Linked DNA regions of Mangrovibacterium diazotrophicum. The main gene of each other region encodes a partner of the protein of the gene in region 2 in a complex. Links are inferred from orthologs where the notes say so. Each region holds a gene or a part of one and is shown on either strand. Other genes may lie near its edges.

Evidence for each region.
Region 1: rpmG (region 2) and BC643_RS08815 share a complex: the UniProt entries of both Bacillus subtilis proteins name them as parts of the 50S ribosomal subunit. The link is inferred for Mangrovibacterium diazotrophicum from one-to-one orthologs.

What each region holds. Positions count from the first base shown.
Region 1 is NZ_RAPN01000001.1:2,243,144-2,251,001, reverse strand. Bases 5,132-7,858 are described here. They hold BC643_RS08815 (type B 50S ribosomal protein L31), read left to right. Parts: upstream 5,132-6,226; coding sequence 6,227-6,490; downstream 6,491-7,858. Other genes in these bases: BC643_RS08810 (putative sugar nucleotidyl transferase), read left to right, coding at 6,574-7,758; BC643_RS08820 (GNAT family N-acetyltransferase), read left to right, coding at 5,132-6,152. In the rest of the region: BC643_RS08850 (BamA/TamA family outer membrane protein), read right to left, coding at 1-314; BC643_RS08845 (lipopolysaccharide biosynthesis protein), read left to right, coding at 634-1,935; BC643_RS08840 (DNA alkylation repair protein), read left to right, coding at 1,937-2,623; BC643_RS08830 (Bax inhibitor-1/YccA family protein), read left to right, coding at 2,847-3,623; BC643_RS08825 (CAF1 family ribonuclease), read left to right, coding at 3,735-4,901; more of BC643_RS08820, read left to right, coding at 4,965-5,131. UniProt on the Bacillus subtilis protein: While neither of the L31 paralogs is essential, this protein does not seem to function as the main L31 protein.
Region 2 is NZ_RAPN01000001.1:515,738-523,676, reverse strand. Bases 3,020-5,827 are described here. They hold rpmG (50S ribosomal protein L33), read left to right. Parts: upstream 3,020-4,236; coding sequence 4,237-4,419; downstream 4,420-5,827. Other genes in these bases: BC643_RS02200 (putative DNA modification/repair radical SAM protein), read right to left, coding at 5,402-5,827; BC643_RS02205 (TIGR03915 family putative DNA repair protein), read right to left, coding at 4,628-5,398; BC643_RS02210 (DUF4295 domain-containing protein), read left to right, coding at 4,428-4,580; rpmB (50S ribosomal protein L28), read left to right, coding at 3,983-4,225; BC643_RS02230 (peroxiredoxin), read right to left, coding at 3,021-3,665. In the rest of the region: BC643_RS02250 (SPOR domain-containing protein), read right to left, coding at 149-547; BC643_RS02245 (S1/P1 nuclease), read right to left, coding at 698-1,495; BC643_RS02240 (DUF456 domain-containing protein), read right to left, coding at 1,623-2,105; BC643_RS02235 (CPBP family intramembrane glutamic endopeptidase), read right to left, coding at 2,102-2,920; more of BC643_RS02200, read right to left, coding at 5,828-6,706; BC643_RS02195 (XRE family transcriptional regulator), read left to right, coding at 6,821-7,588; signal recognition particle-docking protein FtsY, read left to right, coding at 7,684-7,939.

The DNA.
Region 1 (7,858 bases), 1.7 Mb from region 2 along the record:
TTCAAAAAAGCCCGAATGCCAAAATTTCCTTTCGAGCTGTAAAAGATGGTTGCCGGCAAACTAGAACGTTGCGAAATACTGTCGTTTTTGTTTAGCCTGAAGGAATAGAGCATCCCGCCCGAAACCAGAAAACCCGCATCGGCAGTGTATGCCGGAGCAATAATCGGTGACAGCCAGGGCTTGCCTTCGTCGAACGCTTGTTGCTTTTGCGCTTCCCGTTTAGCGAAAAAGGTGGATAATTTACTTTGTGCTGGCAGCGTTGTGCTAATCAGCAAAACCAGCGTCGAAGTCAGTAGTATTTTGTAGCTAGTCAAAATGAAATTTCGTTTGTGTTTCTAACAAATTTACAATAATCTCCGGCGTTAAACCCGACGAAATTTCAAGAATCGCGGTACACGAGAACGATAATACCGGACTTTTGGGGCTTCACTGTCGCTTAAAATTAAAGGTTTTAGTAGATGCATATCGAATCATTTGCAGAACAAATGAACATCATGCAGGGGTGAATCGTTCCAATCGCGAAGAATTTTATTCGTAGGTCGGAAGCAGGAGCTTTCGGCTTTTAAAGTTAAATGCAAGAGTGCCGGGCAGAATCCCGTTGGAGGGAATCTACCGAAAGCGTAGTTTTGATTTATGAAACTGAAGTTGACGACTGTGTATTCGCTGCAGGCTTTTCAGCTGATGCGATATGCCACCATGATTTTGATTGGTGTTTTTATGGCCAAAAGCTCTCTTGGTATGGAAGCGATTGGCGCTTACGAACAATTTATGTTCCTGGCGGGCAGCGTCAGTTTCTTTTGGCTCACCGGCCTGATTCGCGGTCTTTTGCCGCTCTACCGTGAAACCGACAGCGATGATGTTCGCTTTTTCAATGCCTTCCTGCTGATCAGTGTGCTTACCTTGCTGAGTTCGCTGGTTATTTTCTTTTTGGCCGAGATGTGGTTTCCGCAACAGGCGGTTGGCGATGGATTCTCCGTTCGCTGGATGCTGGCGATTTATCTTTTTTGTACTGTCCCGGCCGGGTTGACGGAGTATTATTTCCTGCTGAAAAAGAAGTCGGCCCGCATTGTGGTATACGGAGCAGTGAGCTACGTGTTGATGTTGGGGCTTGTGCTAACTCCGGCGGTGTTGGGCTGGGGCATTGGTTCCTGTTTGAAAGGATTGGTTGTTTGGGCGATTTTTCGCTACCTGGTCCTTTGGTTTATTTTGCTGCGCTATGTTCGGCTTAAGTTTTCGGCTGCGTACCAGCGAGAACACATTGGAGTGTCGGTGCCTTTGATTTTGTCGGCCTTGGTGAGCGGTTCGGCGCAGTATGTCGATGGTTTCATTGTGCGCTCGCAATACGACGAATCGGTTTTCGCAATTTTCCGCTTTGGTGCCCGCGAGTTCCCGATTGTGCTTTTGCTGGCTAATGCGTTCAGTAATGCCATGTTGCCCACTTTTGCGTCGACTGACAGTTTGGAGACTGTTTTGGAGAAAATAAAAAAGGAATCGACGCGCTTGAGCCACTACTTGTTCCCATTGTCCGGTTTGCTTTTGGTGACGAGCCATATGCTGTTCCCACTTCTTTTTAACCAGAACTTTGCCGAAAGTGCAAGCGTCTTCAATATTTATCTGTTGCTGATAACAAGCCGCATGTTGTTTCCGCAAACCATCCTCATTGGTTTGAAACGAACATCGCTGATTGCCTGGGCTTCCATTGGCGAACTTTTGGTGAATGTCACGTTGAGCGTTTGGTTTGTGCAGTTTGCCGGAATTCAGGGCGTTGCGTTTGCGACCGTGTTGGCCTATCTTTTCGAAAAGGGATTGCTGGCCATGCTGGTCGAATCGCGGTTGAACATCCCGGTGACAAAATATCAGAATATTTCCCGCCACCTGATTTATTCACTATTTTTGCTGTCCTTGTTTTATATCGTTGAGTTTGTAATATACTGATATGGATATCCTGATAGACGATCCGGCAACGGAAAAATTATTCCGCGAAATTCTGGTTAAAATTCGCCTTTTGAAGAATGGCGATACGGTAGCCCAAATGAAAAAGATGGGGCTGAACTACAAAATTAACTGGGGCGCATCGATCATTCACCTGCGCGAGTTGGCCAAAAATTACGAGAAAAACCATTTGCTGGCGTTGAAGCTTTGGAACAAAGGCTGGCGCGAAACCATGATCATGGCGACTTTGCTTGAAGTTCCCGAGGAAATGGGAGAGGAGCAGATGGATTATTGGACAAAAAGTACCGAAACGGCTGAGATCATCGAGCAGTTGGTTGCCAACTTGTTTGTACACTCCAAATATGCATTTGTTAAAGCCATGGAATATTGCTGCGGCAAAAAGTTCCTGGTGCATTATGCCGGTTTGCATCTGATTGGCCGTCTGGCAATGGTCGACAAAAAAGCGATTGATGAAATGTTTGAGACATTCTTCCCGGTGTTGTCGCCTTTGGCAAAAGATCCGCAGCTCGGGCAAGTGTTCTATCGCACAATGACTTTGATGGCAAACCGAAGTGCTGAATTGCGTAAATCATGCATTGATTTTCTGGAAGAAGTGAAACTGATGGAGGAGGAGCAAGCCCGGAATATGGCGTCGTTACTGTTGGCTGATTTTGCCGAATGGGAAGACTAAAAATGCGGAGAGAGAGGGATTCGAACCCCCGGATCCGTGAAGATCAACGGTTTTCAAGACCGCCGCATTCGACCACTCTGCCATCTCTCCAAAGCGGTGGCGAAGATATAAAATGTTCTCAATAAACAAACCATTGATGTGAAAAAACGGCAGGTTTTCTTGTCGCTCGTTAGTTTGGCATTGTTTTTATTACACAATACTGCAATTTAAAATTGATACAATTATGAATTTATCTAAGTCATCCAATCCGGTTTTCGGACAATCTGTCTTTAATCGTTTGGATAGTCGCTCCGACGCAGGTGTTATGACCATCAACGGAACGATGAATAAAACCGGTCTCATGTTGTTGATCGTACTCTTTGCTGCCATTTTTACCTGGCGCAAATTTTTTGGAATGTATGAGTATTCAAGCCCGGAGGCTGCCGTTTCTGCCATTCAGTGGTGGATGATCGGTGGTGCTATCGGTGGTTTCATCACAGCGATTATCACAACGTTTCGTCCTCAGAGTTCGAACGTAACTGCACCGATTTATGCTGTTTTTGAAGGTTTGTTCCTTGGTGGGATCTCCGCTTTCTTCGAAGCACAATATCCCGGTTTGGTCATGCGTGCCGTTGCTTTAACACTCGGTGTGTTCTTCGTCATGTTGATGCTTTTCCGTAACGGTAAATTGCGCGCCAGTGGTAAGCTGAAGATGGGAATCCTGGCTGCTACAGGTGGTATTGCGCTGGTTTATTTTGTCAGCTTTATCGCCGGGATGTTCGGTGCTAATTTGGGCTTCTTGTATGGCAATAGCAACATCAGTATCGGCTTCAGCTTGATCGTAGTGGTCATTGCGGCTTTGAACCTGATCCTTGACTTCGATTTTATTGAAAGAGGTTCGCAAGCAGGTGCTCCAAAGATCATGGAATGGTATGGAGCGTTTGGTTTGATGGTGACCTTGATTTGGTTGTATATCGAGATTTTGCGCTTGCTGGCAAAGCTGGCTTCGCGTCGCGATTAAGACAAAAAGACATCATTCAAAAAAGATATTTCAGGCAGGGGCCAACGGTCCCTGCTTTTTATTTTCGCACGGAAGTATTAATTTCGGGCGGATTTATACAAGCAAACTCTCATGCAGATTATTCCGGTAGACGATAAAAAATCGGTTGACGCTTTTCACGAGCTGCCTTATACCATTTATAAAAATGACTCAAATTGGGTCCCGCCGCTTCGAATGATGGTGGAGCATATTTTCGACCCTGGAAAAAATAACAGCCTGAAAAACGGGGATGCTAAGCGGTGGCTGGTTGAAAAAAATGGGCAGGTCGTTGGGCGAATTTCAGCTTTTGTAACCGACACTTATTCGTACAGTTTCGAGCAACCTACCGGGGGAATTGGCTTTTTCGAGTGCTTTGACGATCAGGACGCTGCTAACTTGCTTTTCGATTCGGCAATCGACTGGCTGAAGACAAAAGGGATGGAAGCCGTGGACGGTCCAATCAACATTGGCGAGAATTTCTTCAATTGGGGAGTTTTGGTCGATGGCTTTATGCAACAGAGTTTTGGCATGCAGTATAATTTACCATACTATGCCAAGCTGTTCCAAAACTACGGTTTTCAGACTTATTACGAGCAATACAGCTATCAGCTGGATATTACGAGTCCCGATTTGCCGGAACGATTCTGGAAAATCGCTGAGTGGATGTCGAAGAAACCGGGTTACTCGTTTAAGCAGTTTCGCTTTGCTGAAAAAGAAAAATTTATCCAGGATTTTCTTGCTATTTACGAGCAAGCCTGGGTGAAACACGATAACTACAAACGCATCGATCCGGAGGACATCAACAAGATGTTGGTCGAATCCAAGATGATGCTGGAGGAAGACTTTATTTGGTTCGTTTACCACGAAGGAACGCCGATTGCCTTTTTTATGATGGTGCCGGATTTGAACCAGTTGTTTAAGCGCATCCCAAGCGGCAAGCTGAATTTATTCAATTTGCTGAAGATGCTTTGGTTGCGTAAACGAAAAGTGATTACACGGTGCCGGGTATTGGTGATGGGCGTTATTCCGAAGTTCCAGAAATCTGGAATTGAGTCTGCTATCTTTTATCACCTGAGAAAGGTGATGCTAAGAAAAAGTTGGTATAACGAGATGGAGCTGAGTTGGGTCGGAGATTTCAACCCGAAGATGATTTCGATATTTAAAGCTGTTGGCGGAAATCACGAAAAAACCCACCTGACCTTACGTTATATGTTCGATCCGAATAACGAGTTTAAGCGGGCACCGATAATTATGGACTAGCTTCGCTTTTGATTTGAAAAGTTTTGAATGTGCGTTGAATGACATTATAATTAAGATTGAAACATGCAGTTACATTTGGTTGATGATGCGGTAAGCCGGAAGAAGTTTCACAAAGTTCCACATCTTGTCTACAAAGGAGATAAGAACTGGGCGCCCCCCTTGGAGGGAATGATTGAAGATACCTTTAATCCGGCGAAAAATCCTTCCTTTAAAAACGGAGAGGCCATCCGTTGGGTTTTGACAAGCGACGATGGAAAATTGTTGGGACGTATCGCTGCATTTATCAATTACGACAAAGCCGTCGCATTTGAGCAACCGACCGGTGGGTGCGGTTTCTTCGAGTGTGTTGATGATCAGCTGGCTGCCAGCAAGTTATTTGATGCAGCCCGAGACTGGTTGAAGGAACGTGGCATGGAAGCCATGGACGGGCCTGTTAATTTTGGCGAGAATTACGTCAACTGGGGATTGCTGGTTGATGGATTTATGCCGCAGGGCTTCGGTATGCCCTACAATCCGAAGTACTACCAAAAGCTTTTCGAAACCTATGGTTTTCAAATGTATTTCCAGCAGTTTAGCTACCATTTGGATACCACTTTGCCGGAGCTTCCCGATCGTTTCTGGAAGGTAGCTGAATGGGTGGCTAAAAAGCCGCAGTTCAAATTCGAGCATTTTTCCTGGGATAAAACTGAAAAATATATTGACGATTTTGCACGTGTTTACGACAATGCATGGCGTTTTCACGAGCATTTCAAACCATTGGACAAAGACGATTTGCGCGATTTTCTGAAATCAGCCAAGCCAATTCTGGAGCCGGAATTTATCTGGTTTGCTTATCACGAAGACGAGCCAATTGCTTTATTCGTGATGATTCCGGATTTGAACCAGATTTTGGTCAATATGAAAGGCAAGCTGAATTTCTGGGGAATTCTGAAATTCCTTTGGTTGAAAAAGAAGAAGACCATGACCCGTACCAGGAGCCTGATTATCGGTATTGTGCCGAAGTTCCAGCGTTCGGGGGTTGATGCGGCAATTTTCTGGCACCTGCGTCCGGTGATGTACCGCAAAAACTGGTACAAGGAAATGGAGTTGAGCTGGGCCGGTGATTTCAACCCCAAAGTGGTTGCTCTGTACGAGTCGGTTGGTGGAAAACACATGAAAACGCATTACACCATGCGGTATTTATTCGACCGCAATAAGCCGTTTGAGCGTGCTCCAATCATCAATGCAGAAAAAGTTTCTGAAAAAAGTTAAAAAAGCTTTGTGAATTACGTAACTGTGAGTATATTTGCAGCCCGATTGTAATAATGTAGTAATAAAGATCAGCGATGAAAAAAGAGATACATCCAGATAGTTATCGTATGGTAGCGTTCAAAGATATGTCAGACGGAACAGTTTTCCTGACTAAGTCTACCATTCAGACAAAAGAAACTGAAGTAGTTGACGGCGTTGAGTATCCGGTAGTTAAGCTGGAGATCTCAAGCAGTTCTCATCCATTTTACACAGGTAAAATGAAATTGGTTGACACCGCAGGTCGTGTTGACAAATTCATGAGCCGTTACCAAAAGCACATGGATGCACGTAAGAAATAATTGATTATTCTGACGATAAATTGAAGCTTCGCTATTCGCGGAGCTTTTTTTTTATCTTAATTTTGAAGGTTAAAAAATCGGAGATGAATATTATTCTGTTTGAAACAGATCAACGTAACTGTTTACTACCATTGTGTTATACCCGGCCGGTCGCTATGCTGCGCACGGGCATTTTAACCATTCTCGAAAAATGGCAATATCGCTTGACCGGTGATTTTTCGTTTAAAACGGAAGCACATCTGAAAGAAAAATTTCCGGTGAAGCTGGAGGAAGATAATATCCTTGTTTCGGGACATATTTGCCCCAATGATGAACTTGCTGTTTTGGTAAAAGAGTTGGCGGCATTTGAAGGGATCAAGTGGCAAGGTGTGCCCGTAGCATTGCGCTTGCCTAAAATGGAAGCCAAAGCTTTTCCGGAGTTGAAGTCCATGGTAAATTGGAAAGAATATGACGGCGATTTGGATAGTATTCGTTACGCCTGGGATTTGAACGAGGTGAGCGCAAGACAGTTTAAACTCGATTTTAAAGTTATTACTGCCGGACGCGCATCGGCAATTCTGAGTCAGACGAACCAAGTGGTTGCTCCCGAAAATATTTTTGTTGAGGAAGGTGCAAAGGTTGAGTTTGCAATCATAAATGCGAGCTCTGGCCCGGTATACATCGGAAAGGATTCCGAGATCATGGAAGGATCCTTGATTCGCGGACCTTTTGCGTTGGGAGAGCATGCGGTGTTGAACATGGGCTCTAAAATTTACGGGCCTGTTTGCATTGGACCCTATTGCAAAGTTGGGGGCGAGATCAGTCATTCAATTTTGTTGGGATACAGCAACAAGGGACACGATGGTTTCCTCGGACATTCAGTGTTGGGCGAATGGTGTAATCTGGGCGCAGGATCGAATGTCTCGAATTTAAAAAATACCTACGACAAAGTAAAAGTCTGGAATTATCCGGACAACAAATTCATACGCACGGGGCAGCAGTTTTGTGGTGTCATCATGGGCGATCATTCGAAGGCCGGAATCAACACCATGTTTAACACCGGGACGGTTGTTGGTGTTGGATGTAATATCCACGGAGCCGGGTTCCCGCGTCAGTTTGTACCATCATTTTCCGATGGCGGTGCGCATGGTTACAAGGTTCACCAGTTGAAGACGGTGTTTGGGACCGCAGCACAGGTGATGGCTCGCCGGTCTACTGTTTTGACAGATGTTGATCAGCGTTTGCTGACTGCAGTGTTTGATATTTCAACGCCTTATCGTAAATTCTAACTGTAACCATTGTTCGTTATCGTGGCACAGTGATTGCCTAATTAGATGGCGGACGAAAATGAAGTCTAAACCTGACAGCTTGTCGGGTTCTATTTTGAAA
Region 2 (7,939 bases):
CCGAAAAAGATTAATCGGGGATATTCTAAAACAGCAGTTATTATGCCATAAAACAAGGAAATTTGCTTGACAGTGACTAAAAGTGACGATTTAGAACAAAAAAAGAGGCCAAACGGGGCCTCTTTGTGTATTTGATGGATTGTTTTGCTTATTTGACGAGCAACCAAACGACTTTACCTTCTTGTTGTGCCTTGCTTAGATCTGCGTAAGCGTCTCCTTTCTCGTGGTATCCGTACATAGCCACCCGAAAGTATTCGCTGTTCGGCCCCCACGAGCGTTGTACAACTTGTGCCGGGTACCCTTGGGTTTCAAGCTCTGACTTATAAGTTTCAGCTTGTTCTTCTTTCAAAAAACTTCCGGAGATCAGAAAGTATTTGTCCGCTGGCTTTTCGATTGGTTGTGGTGCCAACACTTGCTTTTGAATCGTATCTTTTTTTACTTCCTCGACTTTGGGTACAACCTTTTCAACCTGTAATTTTTTAGGTTTATCTTTGCACGAAGCGAAAAATAATAGCGCAATAACAGCAGTAAATGCCAGTTTCTTCATGAATTTTGGATTAAGAGGCAATTGATTCTGATTGGATCAAACTCTTTTTGCCGGTTTAATTATCATTCCAGACTAATTCGGTCTGTTCCGAATAGCTTTCGGAGCACAAACGGCTAAAAGTAATAATTATTATAGCTTAATCCAATCGCGCTAGATCTGTTTTCCGTCCAGAATCTTGTTTAGCACATAGCCCAATCTGTACCCCGCTTTTTGGATTTGTTTCAAAACGACTGGGCTAAACATGTAGTAATATTCGTAACTGAAATGTTTGTTACCAAGGTTGTCGTAGATTGTTTGAGTGATCTGGTGGGTTTCATCAACCCAGGCGATCAAACCGCCCTTTTCAAGTTGTTGAAGTTCTTTTTCTGACGGTTGGCCGGCAAATCGAGCCAGTTCTGTATAACTCAACCGACTGTTATCGATAATATCTTCGTCCCAAACTTTGTGCAGGTTAGAATCTTCGTTAAACCATTTAACACTTATTGTATTGCCACCTAGATCTTCTGCCAGCCCAATGTGCATCGGTTGGTGCAGATCTCCAATGAGGTGAATAATAATTTTTAAAGCAACAGCCTTTTCTTCAGTTGTCGACTTTGGATTATGAAACTGATCCAACATCCCGTTCAGGATGGTGACTAAATCACCTTTTTCGTTTTTTTGCGAATCTTCATAGTTCTGGCCAAGTGGCATATTCACATAGTGAGGGATGGTGCCGAGCGGATAATCTTTCTCCGAACGAATGTCATCGGCCCAGGTTGCAAACAGGGGCAAATAGCTGTCGCCCAATATGGCTTCAATTTTTGATTTGTTCTTGTCGCTTAGCTGTTGCCAGGCAATTTGAGCGATTGCCCGGTGTCCGGTACTGCCCCAGGCTGATGCCGATAATGTGAATAATGTGGAAAATACAATAATTAAAAGCCCGGATAAAATTCGATGCGATGTTTTCATTCTTGGTTTTGTTTTCTACGTCTTGTTTAAATGCTTGTCAAGTGTAAACAATTTATTAGGGAAAGAGATCAAAAAATCGCCAAATTCCCCGGAAATTTCGACCAATTGTTTATTCGTCGTGCCAAACTCAATAAATCAGTTTTGCCATAAAGTACCAACACATCATTCCTGAGACCACAAGTTTGAGAATGGTGCCAGCGAGAAAACCCAGCAATGCACCAGTTCCCGCTCTTAATGCTTGAGAAGAGCGCTTTCCTGCAATCAATTCACCAGCGACAGCACCCAAAAACGGACCGATAATAATCCCCGGAGGTCCCAGAAAGATCATTCCGATCAGCAATCCGATCACGCTGCCCCAAACTCCCTGTTTGCTGCCTCCGAATTTCTTTGTACCCCATACCGGAATTAGCTGATCAAGCAGAACTGTAGCTACAGAAATGGCAGCCCAGATAATCAGAAATTTTGTGCTGAACTGGTATTTATCGGTAAAGTGCATCAAAAGTAACCCCAGGTAGCTAATTGGAGGGCCTGGCAAAACAGGCAATACTGAACCCGCGATCCCGATCAAAATGCAACAGGCTCCGAGAATAATGAGGAGGTAATCCATCATGCTACGACTTTCTTGCGTTTAAATGCGGCAAAAAGTCCGATTAGCACCAAGCTGAGTGCAGCAACGAGGTAACTGATGTGCAGTTGCTCGTTTCGTTTTAGTAGAAAGAAAGAGAATTCAGATATTTCACGATTATACTCGATGCTGAGCAGTACGAGCAGGTTGTTAATGGCGTGTCCCAGGATGCAGGCGAAAATATTCCGGGTAATGATCATGATCCATCCCAGCAGGCATCCCAGCATAAAAGTAGCGGGAAACTGCCAGGGATTCAGGTGGAAGAGAGCAAACAATAAGCCCGAGAAGAAGATTGCAATCAGTTGCGGGTAGTTACGCATGAACCCGTGCATGATAATTCCCCTGAAAATCAATTCTTCAATTATCGGCGCAATGATCACGACTTTCAGGAAAGCTCCCCAAATGCCCAGATCATTATCGAATATTTTGTCGAAAAGTTCCCAAAACCAAGGTGGAGCAGGCAGCCAGCTGTCCACCCACAGATTAACTTCCGTTAAAAATATTTGGGCGCTCATTAAAAAGAGTGTGACGGGGAGCAGAATAAGCGGGTTGAATAATTTCACTGGGAAAAGCTTGTCGATTGACGTTTTCGCCTTTCGGTACCCGAAATAAAGGATGAATACGATTGAGCCTACGCCAAGTATAATTTTCTTTGCCGGGTTGTACAAATATTCTGTTCCGTGGTAATAATCCCAAATGGCCAGCGGAAAATCCACAATGGTTTGGATAAAAATGTAGAGAATCACCAAATGTGCCGCACCGAGAAAGGTGGGGTAGAAGCGCTGTTGCTCTGTATTCATGCGTTGTGTATTACTACTCCGAAGATAATTCGTTTCTGATAAATATGAAAAAGGAGACGAGTGAAAACTGTCTCCTTTTAGAATCATTAAGAATTATATGTTACAAATCTTTTTTAGCCAGATAGAAATCCATCATTTCGTAATCAGATTTTTCGCGCTCAATCATGGCGTCAACTGTTTTGGGAGGTGGAACGATCACTTTTTCGCCCGGAACCCAGTTCAGTGGTAGTGCTACTCCATGCTTGTCTGATGTTTGCAACGCTTTAAGTGCCCGAACAATTTCGTCCATATTACGACCAACGTTCAATGGATAATACATCATCAGGCGCACTTTGCCTGTCGGATCAATAATGAACACCGCCCGTACCGCGGCAGTTTGGCTTTCGTTGGGCTGAAGCATTCCGTACAATTTGGAAACCTTCATGTCGATATCGGCAATGATCGGGAAATTAAAAAGTACGCCGGAATTCTTTTTCACATTGTTTACCCAAGCTACGTGAGCATGAATACTATCGATGCTGAGACCAATCAGCTTCGTGTTTAAAGCTTTAAATTCGTCGCTTCGCAGGGCGAAACCACTCATCTCGGTAGTGCAAACAGGTGTAAAATCTGCCGGGTGTGAAAACAAAATAACCCAGCTACCGTTGTTGTATTCTGAAAATTTCAAAGGACCGTAGGTGGTATCTGCCTGAAAATCGGGAGCCATGTCGCCTATGCGCGGCATTTGATTTACTTGTTCTTCCATAGTTGTAATGATTTTATCGGTTTATACGAGGAATTTACCTTCGGTTATACAAATAACTGATTCTTTTTGAATAAATTCAAGTGTTTTTAGGAAATATGAAAATAGAACATATGTTCCTTATTTGATTTGATTTGTCTTGATTTTATACGTTTATTTGGGGTTGAAATTGAAAGAATTGAAAAACTTTTTGATTTTTAAACATTTAGTTGTTGAAAAAAGTCGAAAAAACTTTCTTTACGATTTGATTATTTCAGGAAAAAGCACTTATTTTGCGAACTGTTTGAAAAACGTGTGTGATACTGTAAAAAATAAAGACAATGTCAAGAATTTGTCAAATAACCGGAAAAAAAGCAATGGTGGGAAATAATGTTTCTCACTCGAATAAAAAGACTAAACGTCGGTTTAGTCCGAACCTGTTCAATAAAAAATTCTATCTTCCAGAAGAAGATCGTTGGATTACATTGACTGTATCGGCTGCCGGATTGCGTACCATTAACAAAAATGGATTAAGTGCGGCATTAAAAGGTGCCAAAGAACAAGGTTTGATTAAAACTGTTTAAAACCGAAAGAAATGGCTAAAAAAGGAAATAGAGTTCAGGTTATTATGGAATGTACCGAACAAAAGGAAACGAACGTTCCCGGAACTTCACGGTACATTACTACAAAAAACCGCAAGAACACATCAGAACGTTTGGAGTTGAAAAAATACAACCCGAACTTGAAAAAAGTAACTGTACACCGCGAAATTAAATAATTTGAGATATGGCAAAGAAAGCAGTAGCATCATTGCAAAAAGGTGCCGGTAAAGGTTATGCGAAAGTAATCAAAATGGTGAAATCAGATAAAACCGGTTCATATACATTTCAAGAAGGTGTAGTTCCTAACGAAATGGTTAAAGATTATTTCAAAAAGTAAGATATACTTTGTGTAAAAGAAAGCTCTCACATTTGTGGGAGCTTTTTTTATGCCTGATTTTTCTCTGGAAGAAATTTCCAGTATCTCCGAGGCATGTGTTGCCGTTGAAGTTTCGCATTCTTCCGCTCTTCTATATTGACGTGATTGAAGTAATTTTTCCACAAAGTTTGGTAAAGCAATTCGTCTTCCATCACAATGTTTTCAGCAAGTTTCCCATCGTGTGTCGAGAATGATTTTTCGTTCAGGTTGATTTCCTGCACTTCTTGAAGGTCGTAGAAGAATCCATAGTCTCGTTTCAAATCATAGATGATCCATTGTTGATCAGCAAAACGCTTTCGAAAATGATCGATGGTGAAGGGAAGAACGTCGTACTGGGGCTCGACGGCAGCGAAGTAAATGTTGTCGATTGTTTGCTGAAAGCGCAGAAACTCCAGTATTCGCATAGATTCGCGCATCACCTGTCGCTCAATTTTTTTTAACGCCAGCACATCTGAATCTGCAAAATCGGTATCGATGCGCTTATTGGAGTCAAAGGTCCGACGCATAAAACGATACAGGCGCATTTCTATCCCTTTCTCTTCTGATAAAAAAGTTCGAAAAGGCAGTTCCCTGTTGCGAGGGTGAAGCTTTTGCTGAAAGCCTTTCCACACACGATGCGCTTTTTTTTCATCGGTTTCGATACGGATGCTTTCGCCAAACAAGCTTTCCTGAAAGGCCGTTTCTTTACAAATATCGGCAGGGTTTAGCTTTCGTGCGTAACACTCGAAAACTACTGTAAGAAAACCTGCGAATGTGCCGTCGTATCTGATAATTGCCATGCTTTATTGTTTGAAGTGAACAGTCAATTCCGGTTGCTTTTTAGGTGGTTGAAAATGAAATAAACTTAGCTGCGTATCGCCTGCTTTGCATCGTTTTGTAGTGCTTTCATGAATGATGTGACTTCGCAAAACATCTGGATCCCAGTCGCCCCGACGGGCCGGGAGTTCATTACAGGTAATGAAGTATTGGGCTCGTTTCATCACTACGCCGATTTGTTTGAGGTGATAACTGTTCAGCCTCCGGAACCGACGGGCATCCACGATCATTTTGGCTGATTGCACGCCAATGCCCGGAACCCGAAGAATCATCTCATAGTCGGCGCGATTGATATCCACAGGGAATAGATGAAGATTTCGGATGGCGTAAGCCAGCTTGGGGTCAATCTCAAGATCCAGGAATGGTTGATCAGAACTCAATATTTCATCGGCTTGAAAATGGTAAAAACGCATCAGCCAGTCGCTTTGGTAAAGGCGATTTTCGCGAACCAATGGTGGTGATTGCAGCGCAGGCAGACGCTTGTCATAGTCGTTCACGGGTAAATATCCCGAGTAATAAACACGCTTTAGACTTTGGTGCTGGTACAGGCCCGAGGCTAAAGCCAGAATTTGACGATCGCTTTCCGGTGTGGCACCAACGATCAGCTGTGTGCTTTGGCCGGCAGGTGTGAAAGGATCCACGAAGCGATACTTTCGCCGGTCTTCCTTGTAGAGCTGTATCCCGGTTTTAATCTGTTCCATCGGTTGAATTACCGATGAAAATGTTTTCTCTGGTGCCAAACGTTGAAGCTGCTGTTCTGTCGGGATTTCAATATTTACACTCAGACGATCGGCGAATAGCCCGGCCTGTCTGATTAATTCTGGGCTTGATCCCGGAATGGCTTTCAAATGAATGTAGCCATGATAGCGCTCTTCTTGTCTCAGCTTTCGCGCTACGAGCATCAGGCGTTCCATGGTGAAATCTGCGTTTTTAATGATCCCAGAACTCAGAAAAAGTCCTTCGATGTAATTTCTGCGGTAAAAGTTGATCGTCAGGTCAACCACCTCCTGAACGGACATCGTTGCTCGCGGGCGGTCGTTCGTTCGTCGGTTAATGCAATAAGCGCAATCGTAAATGCAGTGGTTTGTCATCAACATTTTCAGAAGGCTGACGCACCTTCCGTCATCAGTAAAACTATGGCAAATCCCACAAGCCACCGCGTTTCCAATACCACCTTTGTTACTCCTGTTATTGCCGCTCGATGCACACGAAACGTCATATTTGGCGGCATCTGCTAATATTTTTAGTTTTTCGAGTACATTTTCTTTCATGATAGCCTATATTTAGCGTCTTGTTGCATAGTCGACTGTTCAAAAATACTAATAAAATTAGTTTTAGCTAAAAGTATTAGTTAATTTTAAAGTGATGACTAAAAATATTAGCGAATGAATTTTTTGTCCGATAACTTGAAATATTTGCGTCAGCAATCACGATTGACGCAGCAGGATTTAGCCGATAAATTAGGGTTGAAACGCTCACATATTGGTGCGTATGAAGAGGGAAGGGCAACGCCAAAAATCGCCACGCTTGTTCAAATTGCATTGAATTTTGATTTGAGTTTAGATCAACTTATTCGGAATGATTTAAGTAAGGAAAAATATGCGAATGTGCCGTCAATCGGAGGTTTGAAGATTCTGCCGATTGTCGTTAATGCAGAAAATGAAGAGTTGATTCCGATTGTTCCGGTCAAGGCTTCCGCCGGTTATTTGAATGGTTTTGCTGATCCGGAATACATCGGGCAGTTGCCCGCATTCAATATGCCGGTTCCCGAATTATCGCCGGGAAAAACGTATCGTGTCTTCCAGCTAAAAGGCGACAGTATGTTGCCGGTGCAGCCTGGAGCTTATATGTTTTGCCAGTTTGTTGAATCGTTGGATGATTTGAGAGACGGCCAAACCTATGTGTTGATTACGAAAGATGCAGGTTTGGTTTACAAGCGGGTTTATCGTCAGGGTGATAGCCGTTTTTTACTGAAATCAGATAATCCTGAATATGAGCCTTATGCTGTTGACGCAGAGGATGTGCTTGAAATCTGGAAAGCTGAGGGTGTTTTAAGTTTCAACTTACCACAGCCCAATCATTTAGAAGTGAGCCGCCTGTCGGATATTCTGTCGGAGATGAAAGAGGAAATTCGGCAGTTACGCAACCGTTGAACGATTTTAGTTTCGAAAACTTAGCTAATCTGCTAAAACAATAGCTGTTATTCGGCATAATTTTGTAAATTGGCGCACTCAAAATTTCAAGTTATATGGGTCTTTTCGGATTATTTTCCAAAGCTAAAAAAGAGAGTCTTGATCAAGGTTTGGCGAAAACCAAAGAAAATGTTTTCCAGAAGCTAAGCCGCGCCGTTGCCGGTAAATCGAAGGTCGATGACGAGGTACTCGATAACCTTGAAGAAGTGCTGATTACTTCGGATGTAGGTGTCGATACAACCCTGAAAATAATCCGACGGATTGAGGAACGTGTCGAACGAGACAAGTACCTCGGCGTTGAAGAACTGAACC